Gimesia maris: one gene and its partners. The protein of the gene in region 1 binds, or shares a complex with, the protein of each later gene. Links are inferred from orthologs where the notes say so. Each region holds a gene or a part of one and is shown in the gene's direction. Other genes may lie near its edges.

Evidence for each region. Proteins that work in one complex are often made in the same cells at the same time.
Region 2: GmarT_RS01670 (region 1) and rny share a complex: the UniProt entries of both Bacillus subtilis proteins name them as parts of the possible RNA degradosome complex. The link is inferred for Gimesia maris from one-to-one orthologs.
Region 3: GmarT_RS01670 (region 1) and pnp share a complex: the UniProt entries of both Bacillus subtilis proteins name them as parts of the possible RNA degradosome complex. The link is inferred for Gimesia maris from one-to-one orthologs.

Annotation. Positions count from the first base shown.
Region 1 is NZ_CP042910.1:446,335-449,909, forward strand. What follows is about bases 382-3,172. They hold GmarT_RS01670 (6-phosphofructokinase), read left to right. Parts: upstream 382-1,155; coding sequence 1,156-2,190; downstream 2,191-3,172. Other genes in these bases: accC (acetyl-CoA carboxylase biotin carboxylase subunit), read left to right, coding at 382-935; GmarT_RS01675 (3-keto-alpha-glucoside-1,2-lyase-like domain-containing protein), read left to right, coding at 2,672-3,172. Outside these bases: more of accC, read left to right, coding at 1-381; more of GmarT_RS01675, read left to right, coding at 3,173-3,575. UniProt on the Bacillus subtilis protein: Catalyzes the phosphorylation of D-fructose 6-phosphate to fructose 1,6-bisphosphate by ATP, the first committing step of glycolysis.
Region 2 is NZ_CP042910.1:2,224,226-2,227,546, forward strand. Bases 393-3,321 are described here. They hold rny (ribonuclease Y), read left to right. Parts: upstream 393-1,047; coding sequence 1,048-2,595; downstream 2,596-3,321. Other genes in these bases: GmarT_RS08420 (hypothetical protein), read left to right, coding at 492-749; GmarT_RS08430 (FMN-binding negative transcriptional regulator), read right to left, coding at 2,592-3,242. Also shown: tRNA lysidine(34) synthetase TilS, read right to left, coding at 1-56. UniProt on the Bacillus subtilis protein: Endoribonuclease that initiates mRNA decay. Initiates the decay of all SAM-dependent riboswitches, such as yitJ riboswitch. Involved in processing of the gapA operon mRNA, it cleaves between cggR and gapA.
Region 3 is NZ_CP042910.1:4,461,595-4,464,914, reverse strand. The notes cover bases 393-3,320. They hold pnp (polyribonucleotide nucleotidyltransferase), read left to right. Parts: upstream 393-752; coding sequence 753-2,888; downstream 2,889-3,320. Other genes in these bases: GmarT_RS16320 (sensor histidine kinase), read left to right, coding at 3,031-3,320; rpsO (30S ribosomal protein S15), read left to right, coding at 429-698. In the rest of the region: GmarT_RS16335 (NfeD family protein), read left to right, coding at 1-108. UniProt on the Bacillus subtilis protein: Involved in mRNA degradation. Catalyzes the phosphorolysis of single-stranded polyribonucleotides processively in the 3'- to 5'-direction. Necessary for competence development in Bacillus subtilis.

The DNA of each region.
Region 1 (3,575 bases):
AGGGGCTGGTGACGGATGAAGCAGAAGCACTCAAGGTCGCCCAGGAGATCGGTTACCCCGTACTGATCAAAGCGACCGCCGGCGGTGGCGGTAAAGGGATGCGGGTGGCCCGCAATGATATCTCACTGAAAGCCGGACTCAAAGCGGCTGCCGCGGAAGCTGAAGCCGCCTTCAAAAATTCCGGCGTCTATATCGAAAAATACATCGAAAATCCCAGGCACGTCGAAGTGCAGATCATGGCCGACAATCACGGCAACGTGCTTCACCTCTGGGAGCGTGACTGCAGTCTGCAACGACGACACCAGAAACTGGTAGAAGAGAGCCCGGCTCCGAACCTGCCTCACTCGGTTCGTGAAGACATCTGTAAAGCCGCCTGTCGATTGATTGAAGCCGCTGGCTACACCAACGCCGGTACGGTGGAGTTTCTGGTCGGACCCGACAACCAGTTTTACTTCATCGAAGTCAATGCCCGGATTCAGGTCGAACATCCGGTCAGCGAACTGGTGACAGGCATCGATCTGATCAAACAGCAGATTCGGATTGCTGCCGGTGAGAAACTGGATCTGAAGCAGAAAAATATTCCCTGTCTGGGATCTGCCATCGAACTCCGTATCAATGCGGAAGATCCCGAAAATGATTTTCGTGGATCACCCGGCAAAATCACAAAGTTGCGGGTTCCCGGCGGGCCGGGTGTCCGCTTTGACTCGCATATTTACGAGGGGTACACCGTGGGCCCTTATTACGATTCTCTGATTGGCAAGCTCATTGTCCACAAACCGACGCGTGAAGAGTCGCTGGCTTGTATGAGGCGTTGCCTGGATGAGTTCGTGATTGAAGGGATCAAGACCACGATTCCCCTGGCGAAGAAGATCTTTAATCACTCGGCGTTCATTGAGGGTAAGGTCGATACCACGTTTATCGAACGAACCTGGTAAATTGTTCCCGGAGATTGGTACGACGAACATTCGGTCGTTTTGTATTGCAGCAGACCTGCGGGCATTCACTTCGCTCATCCGCCAGGGGTCCTGTGTCGGCAAAACTTCTCGGTTTCGGAAGCGAAGTTTCGCTCACTTCCTATTGTAAGCTGGTCATATTTTGAGTCTCTCAAACACAGTCAGAGACGTTACTTTTTTGAAAACAGGTACAGGTAGAATAATGAGAGTTGGTATTTTAACGGGTGGTGGAGATTGTCCTGGTTTGAATCCGGTGATTCGTGGTGCCGTACGCGTCATCTGCAATGCGGGCGGCGAAGTGTATGGTCTGCTGGAAGGCTGGCGCGGCGCGATTGAAGGTAACTACATCGAACTGAATTCAGAAAACACAGACGACATCATCTTCAAAGGGGGAACCATCCTGGGGTCTTCCCGTACCAATCCTTATAAGAATGAAGAAGAAGATGTACCCAAAGTACTGGCGACACTTGAAAAGCTGGGTCTGGACTGTCTGATCGCCATCGGCGGTGATGACACACTGGGCGTAGCCAGCAAACTCTGGAGCGATCATAAAGCCCCCGTGATCGGCTGTCCCAAGACCATTGATAACGACCTGAGTTCGACCGATGTAACCTTCGGTTTCGATACTTCCATTAATATCGTGATGGAAGCCGTCGACCGCTTGCGAACCACGGCCGAGTCACATCGGCGCATCATGGTGGTTGAAACCATGGGACGTCATGCAGGCTGGATCGCACTGTTCTCCGGTCTGGCAACGGCCGCCGATTACACGCTGGTTCCCGAACAGCCGATTGAAATGGACCGTATGATTGATGTGCTGAAACGACGTCGTGCCAACGGCAAAAAGTACGGCATTGTGATTGTCAGCGAAGGTGCCCAGTTCAGCGAGGAGTCCGGCTTGACCACCCAGGACGGCGAAGTTGACGATTTCGGTCACGTCAAACTGGGCGGCATTGGTGAAACCGTTGCCCACATGATTGAAGAACGCACCGGTTTCGAAACACGGCACGTGACTCTCGGTCACCTGCAGCGTGGTGGTTCACCCAGTGCTGCAGACCGCGTACTCGGAACTCGCTGCGGCGTACACGCCGGCTGGCTCGCTCTGAAGCATCATTTCGGTTACATGGTCGCGCTGCGGGGAACACAGATTGTTCCTGTCGCCCTGGCAGATGCGGTTGGCGAAATGCGAGCCCTCGAAAAGAACTTCCTGGAAGAAGCAGAAGTCTTCCTGCAATAAGCGGGAATATTTCAGGCACGCACAAGAGACCAGGCGCTGGCAACAGCGCCTTTTTTTACGCGCGGAGTGACGGTGCTGGTAAAACGTCCCTCTCCTGGTGAAAAAATCAGGTAGCCCCGGATGTAATCCGGGGTTGTCGCAGACAACAGGAAACTGTCAGTGAAAGCACTCTATTCAGAATCAGGTTTCCGATACTATTTTTCCCGGTCGGGTGAACTGTCTTGCCCGGACATGTAGGTAATACACGTTCGGAAACATGGGTAACACTCCCACTCCCTTTGCATTAATTACTTAACAATCCTGTCTATTTGGTAATCTCCGCTTTCTCGCTGGATTATCATGCATGCGTCTGTTTAAGATAGTAAGACTGACTCAAACCAGCTCTTCTTAACTGTAGCCTGTATTCCGCTTGAATCCGCTATAGCCTGCCAGAGCGAATCACAACGGTTCTCAACGATTTGATATTCTCCCGGAGGGACTAATGACACTACAGCGCTTGCTTCGCTTTCACACCTCACTGTTTCTGACTCTGTTCTGTGTCACTTTGTTCTTCAGCCCTCAGTCCGTTGAAGCGGGGGATAAAGGTTTCAAGCCGATCTTTGACGGCAAGACGCTCGACAACTGGGACGGCGATCCCCGTTTCTGGTCGGTGGAAGATGGCGCCATTACCGGTCGCACAACCAAAGACAACCCGACCAAAGGCAACACGTTCCTCATCTGGCAGGGAGGAACACCGGGCGACTTTGTACTGAAACTGCAATACAAAATCATCGGTCACAATTCGGGCGTGCAGTACCGCAGCTTCAGGTTACCCAATGCGGCAGACCAGTGGCGCGTGGGCGGATACCAGGCTGATATGGAAGCCGGCGATAAATATTCCGGTATTCTGTACGAAGAACGGAAGCGGGGCATTCTGGCTCTCCGCGGACAGAAGACAGAAATCGGTGAAGGTAAAAAAATTGATGTAGTCGGCTACCTTGGCGATACCAACGAAATCCAGAAGAAGATCAAAAAAGAAGACTGGAACGATTACGAAATCATCGCCCGCGGGAATCATCTGATTCATAAAATCAATGGCGTGGTGACTGCGGACGTGACGGATAACGATCCGGAACAGCGCCGTGCTGACGGCATTATCGCGTTGCAACTGCATGCCGGTCCTCCGATGGTCGTACAGTTTCGTGACATTGAACTGAAAGAGCTGCCGGCTGGCGACCAGACTTCTTCCAGGGACGGCGCTAAAAAAAAAGTAGTGCTGATCGCCGGCAAGAAGAGTCACGGTTACGGTGCTCACGAGCATCGTGCCGGCTGTCTGCTGCTGGCCGAAGCGTTGAACAACAGCGGTCTGGATATTGAGACCACTGTTGTGACGGAAGGCTGGCCTG
Region 2 (3,321 bases), 1.8 Mb from region 1 along the record:
ATCCGTTGCTGGCAGGTAAGTAATCCGCGTTTCACGGTCTGGATAAACTGATTCATCGGAAACGGGAATTCTGCAAAGCGGGTTAAGGCCGGAAACGGAGCACCCCGCGGGTGTCGGTTCGAGATTGGACTTTCAGGCAATATTTCTGACTATATACTATCGAAACCGGAAATGTCTTGTTACCATAAAAAAGGAATTTTACGAGAAGTTATCACTGTCATTCAAGTTACACTCACACTCAGCTTCCTTTTCGATGGTTATTGAACTTTACGAATTGGCAGATGTTTGTCGTTTTTTTCTGGATGTTCTGGAGTTGGCTTTTCATAATAGTTTCATTGTTTATTTATTTTTAGGTTTCCTTTCGGCATTTCAAAGTTTGACAGGGAGCATTGTCGCAAGCGGGTATTATCACTTAACTTTAAGTGGAGTACTCTTTGTGATTTAAGAGTTTCTAAAGTAGACCCGGTTTCAGTTGAGTTGGAGAATCAACAATGTCTGGTATTCTCAATGAGACAATTCTAGCAATTTATGTTCTGCTCACCAGAGCGGTGCGCGTATTGCCGACGCTGATGCAACCATGGAAATCGACTCGTTCCGCGAGCGATTTCTATCCGCAAGTTGAGTCGTTGACTCAGCAGGCAGAGGAAAATGAAATGATGCGTCGAGTCTTGTCTTGTCTGGGGATCGAACAGCGGTTACGTGTGCCAGTCAAGGTGCGCTCTGACCAATGGTGCTTTAAGCGTCGTTAAAAGGTAAAAAGCACGGGCCATATGTTTGTTGAAAGCGTATTATCTTTTTTCCGGACTGCTTGAGGTTTCGCCATGCCTTTGATTTCATTTCTTTTATCAGGCATGCAAAATCGAGGAACTCCCTGACGCTCCTGTCATTCTCATGAAATTCCTGACAACATGATTTGTATCGATCTGATTGAATTCGCTTGCGGGTGAGTTCAGGGAGATACAATTTTGTCTCTGTCGAATATCAACGCCAAATGGTATCAGGCAGGAAAGGGGCTTTCACTATAGGCGCATAGGAAGCACCTGGGATATGTTAACCGAAGTCGCTATCGGAGCGGCCCTGGCGTTCATTGTCGGGGTCATTATTGGGTATTTCATTGATCGGATCCGTCGCGGGTCTGCCTACCAGTCTTATGCTCAGATTCTGAAACAGGCCGAGCTCGATTCAGAAAACCTGCTCAAAAGCCAGAAGCTGGAAGCGAAAGAGGAACTGCTTAAACGGCGTGAGGCGCTGGAAGAGGAAGTCAACAAGCAACGGGAAGAGCTATGGTCCGTCGAAAAGAAACTCAGCAAACGCGAAAATGCGCTGGAAGATCAGCAGGCTGATTTTCTTAAAAAAGAGGCGATGATTCAGACCACACAGTCAAAGCTCGCCGCCCGCTCCAAAGCTGTGGAAGCACGCGAGCAGGAGCTGGAACGTTCTCTGAAGAAACAGCAGGAAGAACTGTTTAAGATCAGTGGCCTGGATCGGGAGACCGCTTCGCAGATGCTGCTGGATCGACTGGATAATGATCTGAAAAACGAAACGGGTGCTTTGATTATGAAGCACCAGAACGAGTTGAAGCAGACCTGTGATAAAATTGCCCGCGAGACGATTGGCATGGCCGTGCAGCGTTTCGCTTCCGGTCACGTGGCGGAAACAACTGTTTCCACAGTCGAACTGCCTGAAGAAGAAATGAAAGGTCGGATTATCGGTCGTGAAGGGCGCAACATCCGTGCCTTTGAAAAAGCGACCGGAGTCGATGTGATTGTGGATGACACTCCCGGCGTTGTTGTGGTTTCCGCTTTTGATAACGTCCGCCGCCAGATCGGTAAAATGTCATTGCAGAAACTGGTCAACGATGGACGAATCCATCCTGCACGAATCGAAGAAGTGGTCGAAGAGACCCAGAAAGAGCTGGAAGAATATATTCAGACCATGGGGCAGAATGCCTGCCAGGAAGTGAATATTTCCGGCGTGAATCCCAAACTGATCGATCTGCTGGGACGTCTGCATTTCCGCACCAGTTACAGCCAGAACGTGCTTCGGCACTCGATTGAAGTCTCAGCTTTGACCGGCATGATGGCGGAGCAACTCGGTCTGGACGGGACCATCGCCCGACGATGTGGTCTGTTTCATGACATCGGTAAAGCAGCTGACCATGAGATGGAAGGGGGGCACCCTGCTGTCGGGGCGCAGTTACTGAAACGCTATGGTGAATCTCAGGAAGTGGTGCATGCTGCTGCCGGCCATCATGATGATATTCGTCCTGATTATATCTACACCGTACTTGTGGCTGCTGCAGACGCCTGTTCTGCATCGCGTCCTGGAGCACGGCGAGATACTCTCGAGAAATATGTCCGTCGACTCGAAGAGCTGGAAACCCTGGTTTGTGGTTTTCCAGGCGTGGACCATACTTATGCCATTCAGGCGGGCCGTGAAGTCCGGGTGATTGTTGACTCCGATCAGGTGAATGACCGGGAAGCGGCAAAGATGTGTAAAGATATTGCCAAGGCTATTGAGGATACACTGACTTATCCCGGAGAGATTCGCGTGACCGTCATGCGGGAAGCACGCACTGTGGAATATGCACGCTAAGACCGGGAAGGGGAGTCGTTTCCACTTTGATGCAGATTGGCCTGCATCTGGGCGGCGATGGCTCTTTCGTTTTCACCAGTCTGGCGTAGAAGTGCATTGATGACTTTTTGCTGGCGTTCTGCAGAATGGTTCTGATTGAGTTTGAATTTTCCTTCAATTCGCTCAATCTGTATCCTGAAGCCGACAATCGCCGGCAATAAAGAATCCACAAAATCAATGTCCGAATCGGGTATCGACCATGGTACTGGTTGAGTTGCCTCATAGAAGGCAACATATTGATCGAGAATCCGTTTCAGTTGAGCTGGATCAGTCTCAAGTGTGCAGGAACCATATACGTGTACTGCCTGATAATTCCAGGTGGGAACCGTGTGGTCCGATTCATACCAGGCTGGAGAAATATAAGCATGCGGTCCATAAAAGATCATCAGCAGACTTTGGTTCTGAAGCTGATCTGACTGTGGGTTAGCCTTCGCCAGATGGCCGATTAGCTGCCCGAATTCACCCACAGAGCGATCCAGTAACAGAGGCAGATGACTTGCAAAAGAAGAGCCTTCTGCATTTGTGATCAGGGTAGCAAAGCTGTGCTCTTCGATAAATCGGTGCAGTGTCTTCAACTCCGTTTCTGCAAACGAGGATGGTACGTACATGAGAGTAGTCCTGCAGCGAGAGATTCAAGGTTTACTGTCAACCGGTTATGACAGTGAAAGAGTACAGCAGGTTCGTCTG
Region 3 (3,320 bases), 4.0 Mb from region 1 along the record:
GGCGTCTGGGTGGATGTCATCAGCGAGGGGCCATTTATCCCGTCTGGGGCCTCGGTAGAAATTGCGCATATCCAGGGGAATGAAGTGGTTGTGCGTGAGTTAACATGATACTGCCAAATGGTTTACGGGTGTGGTGTTCAGGTGGGCTCCTGTGGGGAATGGGAAAAAATACGAAAAAAAGAAGTCTCTCTGATTCTATTCAGACAGGTTTTCGTAATCGAGGTAGCGTATCCATTGAATAATCTATTCAAATTGCTACATTAAGTACCTTAAATACCCTGAAAGCTAGCGTAATAGCTTTGTTTTCTCTCGCCATTACCAGTCTCAGATGAAGTCAAGACACGGACGTAGTGGCTGTCTTTGCATTGGGTTTTCCCCGATCTTCTCTGTTTGTCAAGTGGTTTGTTTTAAAGGTTTAGGTTAGAAGAATGTCAGTCACGCAGGAACGAAGAGCAGAATTGATTCAAGAATATCAGTCCAAAACAGGGGATACCGGATCTGCTGAAGTGCAGATTGCTGTACTTACAGAACGGATTGTTAATTTAACAGAGCATTTACGATCAAACTCGAAAGACCACGCCAGCCGAAGAGGTTTGCTGCAGATGGTCAGTCGTCGTCGTAGTCTGCTGGATTACTTGCATAAGAAAAATGCAGAAAGCTATAGGGAAATTCTGGAGAAGTTAAACATCCGAAAATAGTTTCGTTGTTTGCTGCTCTGTGTCGGTTTGTCGGAAAAGAATTAGGAAAATATTGTGAAAGTAGTTGTTGAATGTGAGGTTGGCGGACAGAAACTTAGTCTTACAACTGGTCAGTTAGCGAAACAGGCAGCGGGTGCTGTTCTGGTTCAGTATGGTGAAACAGTAGTCTTTGTTGCAGCAGCAACAGGCCCGGGAAGACCCGGGATTGATTTTTTTCCACTGACGGTTGATTATCGGGAACGCGCAGCGGCTTCCGGTAAATTCCCTGGTGGATTTTTAAAACGTGAAGGTCGTCCTACGACCAAAGAAATTCTGACGGCTCGTTTAACCGACCGTCCCATCCGTCCGCTGTTCCCCAAGGGGTTTCACGACGAACTGCAGATCCAGTCCAACGTGATGTCCTGTGATGGCATCAATGAACCGGACGTGCTCTCAATCAATGGTGCCTCAGCGGCGCTCTGTCTCTCACCTGTTCCCTTCCAGGGACCCATCGGTGCCGTTCGCATCGGTCGTATTGATGGTGAGTTAATTGTCTTCCCGAATCACGAACAGATTGCCGAAGGCGATCTGGATCTGATTGTTGCCGGAACCATCGAATCGGTGCTGATGATCGAAGGTTTCGGAAACCAGATTCCCGAAGACGAAATGTTAGAAGCCATTATGCTTGCTCATACTGAGCTGGCGAAAATCTGCAAATTGCAGCTGGAACTGCGGGAAAAAGCAGGAATAGAGCCCTTCGAATACGAAGCTCCTCCAGAAAATCCGTTTGTGGCCAAACTGGATGATGCGATTTTCCAGAAGCTGAGTTCTGCCATGCAGAGTACTGTAAAAGCAGAACGACGCGATGGTGCCAAAGCCATTCAGGAAGAACTTATAAACAAATTCTTTCCCGAAGGTGCTGACACCACAGAAGACGGTGCCACCATTGGAGACTTCAAAGAAGCATTCCACGATCTGGAAGCGAAAGCAGTCCGCGAAATGGCGATCACCGGTCGTCGTCTCGATGGACGGGCCCCTGACGTTCTGCGTGATGTAACCTGTGAAACCGGTGCCCTGCCGCGAGTGCATGGGTCAGCGGTCTTTACCCGTGGTGAAACTCAGTCACTGGCAACGGTCACACTGGGAACCTCACGTGATAAACAGCGGGTCGATGGTCTGTTCGAAGAAGAACTGCAGCAGTTTATGTTGCACTACTACTTCCCCTCTTTTTCAGTTGGTGAATGCCGACCGATCAGAGGACCGGGACGTCGCGAAATCGGTCACGGTTGTCTGGCAGAACGTTCTGTTTTACCGGTACTGCCGAACGAAGAAGATTTCCCTTACACCATCCGCGTGATTTCCGACATTCTGGAATCAAACGGCAGTAGCTCGATGGCTTCGGTCTGCTCGGCAACTCTGGCTCTGATGGATGCCGGTGTGCCACTGCGACAGCCGGTTGCCGGAATTTCCATTGGTCTGGTGACCAAAGGCAAAGAATATAAGATTCTGACTGATATTATCGGCGATGAAGACCATTTCTGTGACATGGACTTCAAAGTGGCAGGTACTCAGAAAGGGATCACCGGGATTCAGCTGGACCTTAAGAATGATGGAATCAACGAAGAAATCATCAAGGCCACACTGGAACAGGCCAAAAAGGCCCGTCTGGAACTGCTGCGGACCATGTTGACTGCCATTCGTCGTCCACGTGCAGAAATTTCTGCATATGCACCACGTCTGCATCAGACCAAGATCAATCCCGAGAAAATCGGTCTGCTGATCGGTCCTGGTGGAAAAACAATTCGTGCTATTCAGGAAGAAACCGGCGCGACCATCGACATTCAGGATGATGGTACAGTGACTGTTTCCGGCGGAAATGTTTCTGTGGTTGAAAAAGCCATGGCACACATCGAAGCTCTGACGGAAGAAATTCGCGTCGGTCGAATCTATGATGGTGTCGTCAGTTCCATTAAAGAATTTGGTGCTTTCATTGAGATTGCTCCGGGTAAAGATGGACTGTGTCATATCAGTGAACTGTCAGACGGTTTCGTCAAGTCGGTCAGTGACATCTGCAAAATGGGTGACCGTCTGCAGGTGAAGGTGATCGCCGTTGATGATCAGAATCGAGTCAAATTATCCCGTAAAGCAGTACTGGCTGAGCAGGCTGGTGAAAGCAACGGAGATGTTGATACAGAAGCAGAAGAAGAGTAAGAGAAGATTCTCTTTAATCTGAGAAAATAAAAAACGATGAAGGAGCTCGCCGTGAGATGACTTCATCGTTTTATTTTTGTAGATGCGGTTTCGGCATTGGTTTGTCGAAAACCTCTTTTCCTGGACGATCTGGATAAATTGTATGACAAGATCATCAGCAATCAATGAAAGCCCGTTGAGCGCCGAAGAGCGTGAGAAATTTGAAGCGCAGTATTCCGAAATTGCGACCTTGGCCGGAGGGTTGGCTCACGAAATCAAGAACCCCCTTTCAACGATGAGTATGAATCTGGAACTGCTCACGGAAGATCTGGAAACGCTGGATGTCCCTGCGAAACATCGCATGCTGAAGAAAGTGGAAAGTGTTCAGAAGGAATGTAAGCATCTGCAGGATATTCTGGACGCCTTTCTGCAGTTTGCCCGGGTCGGCAAACT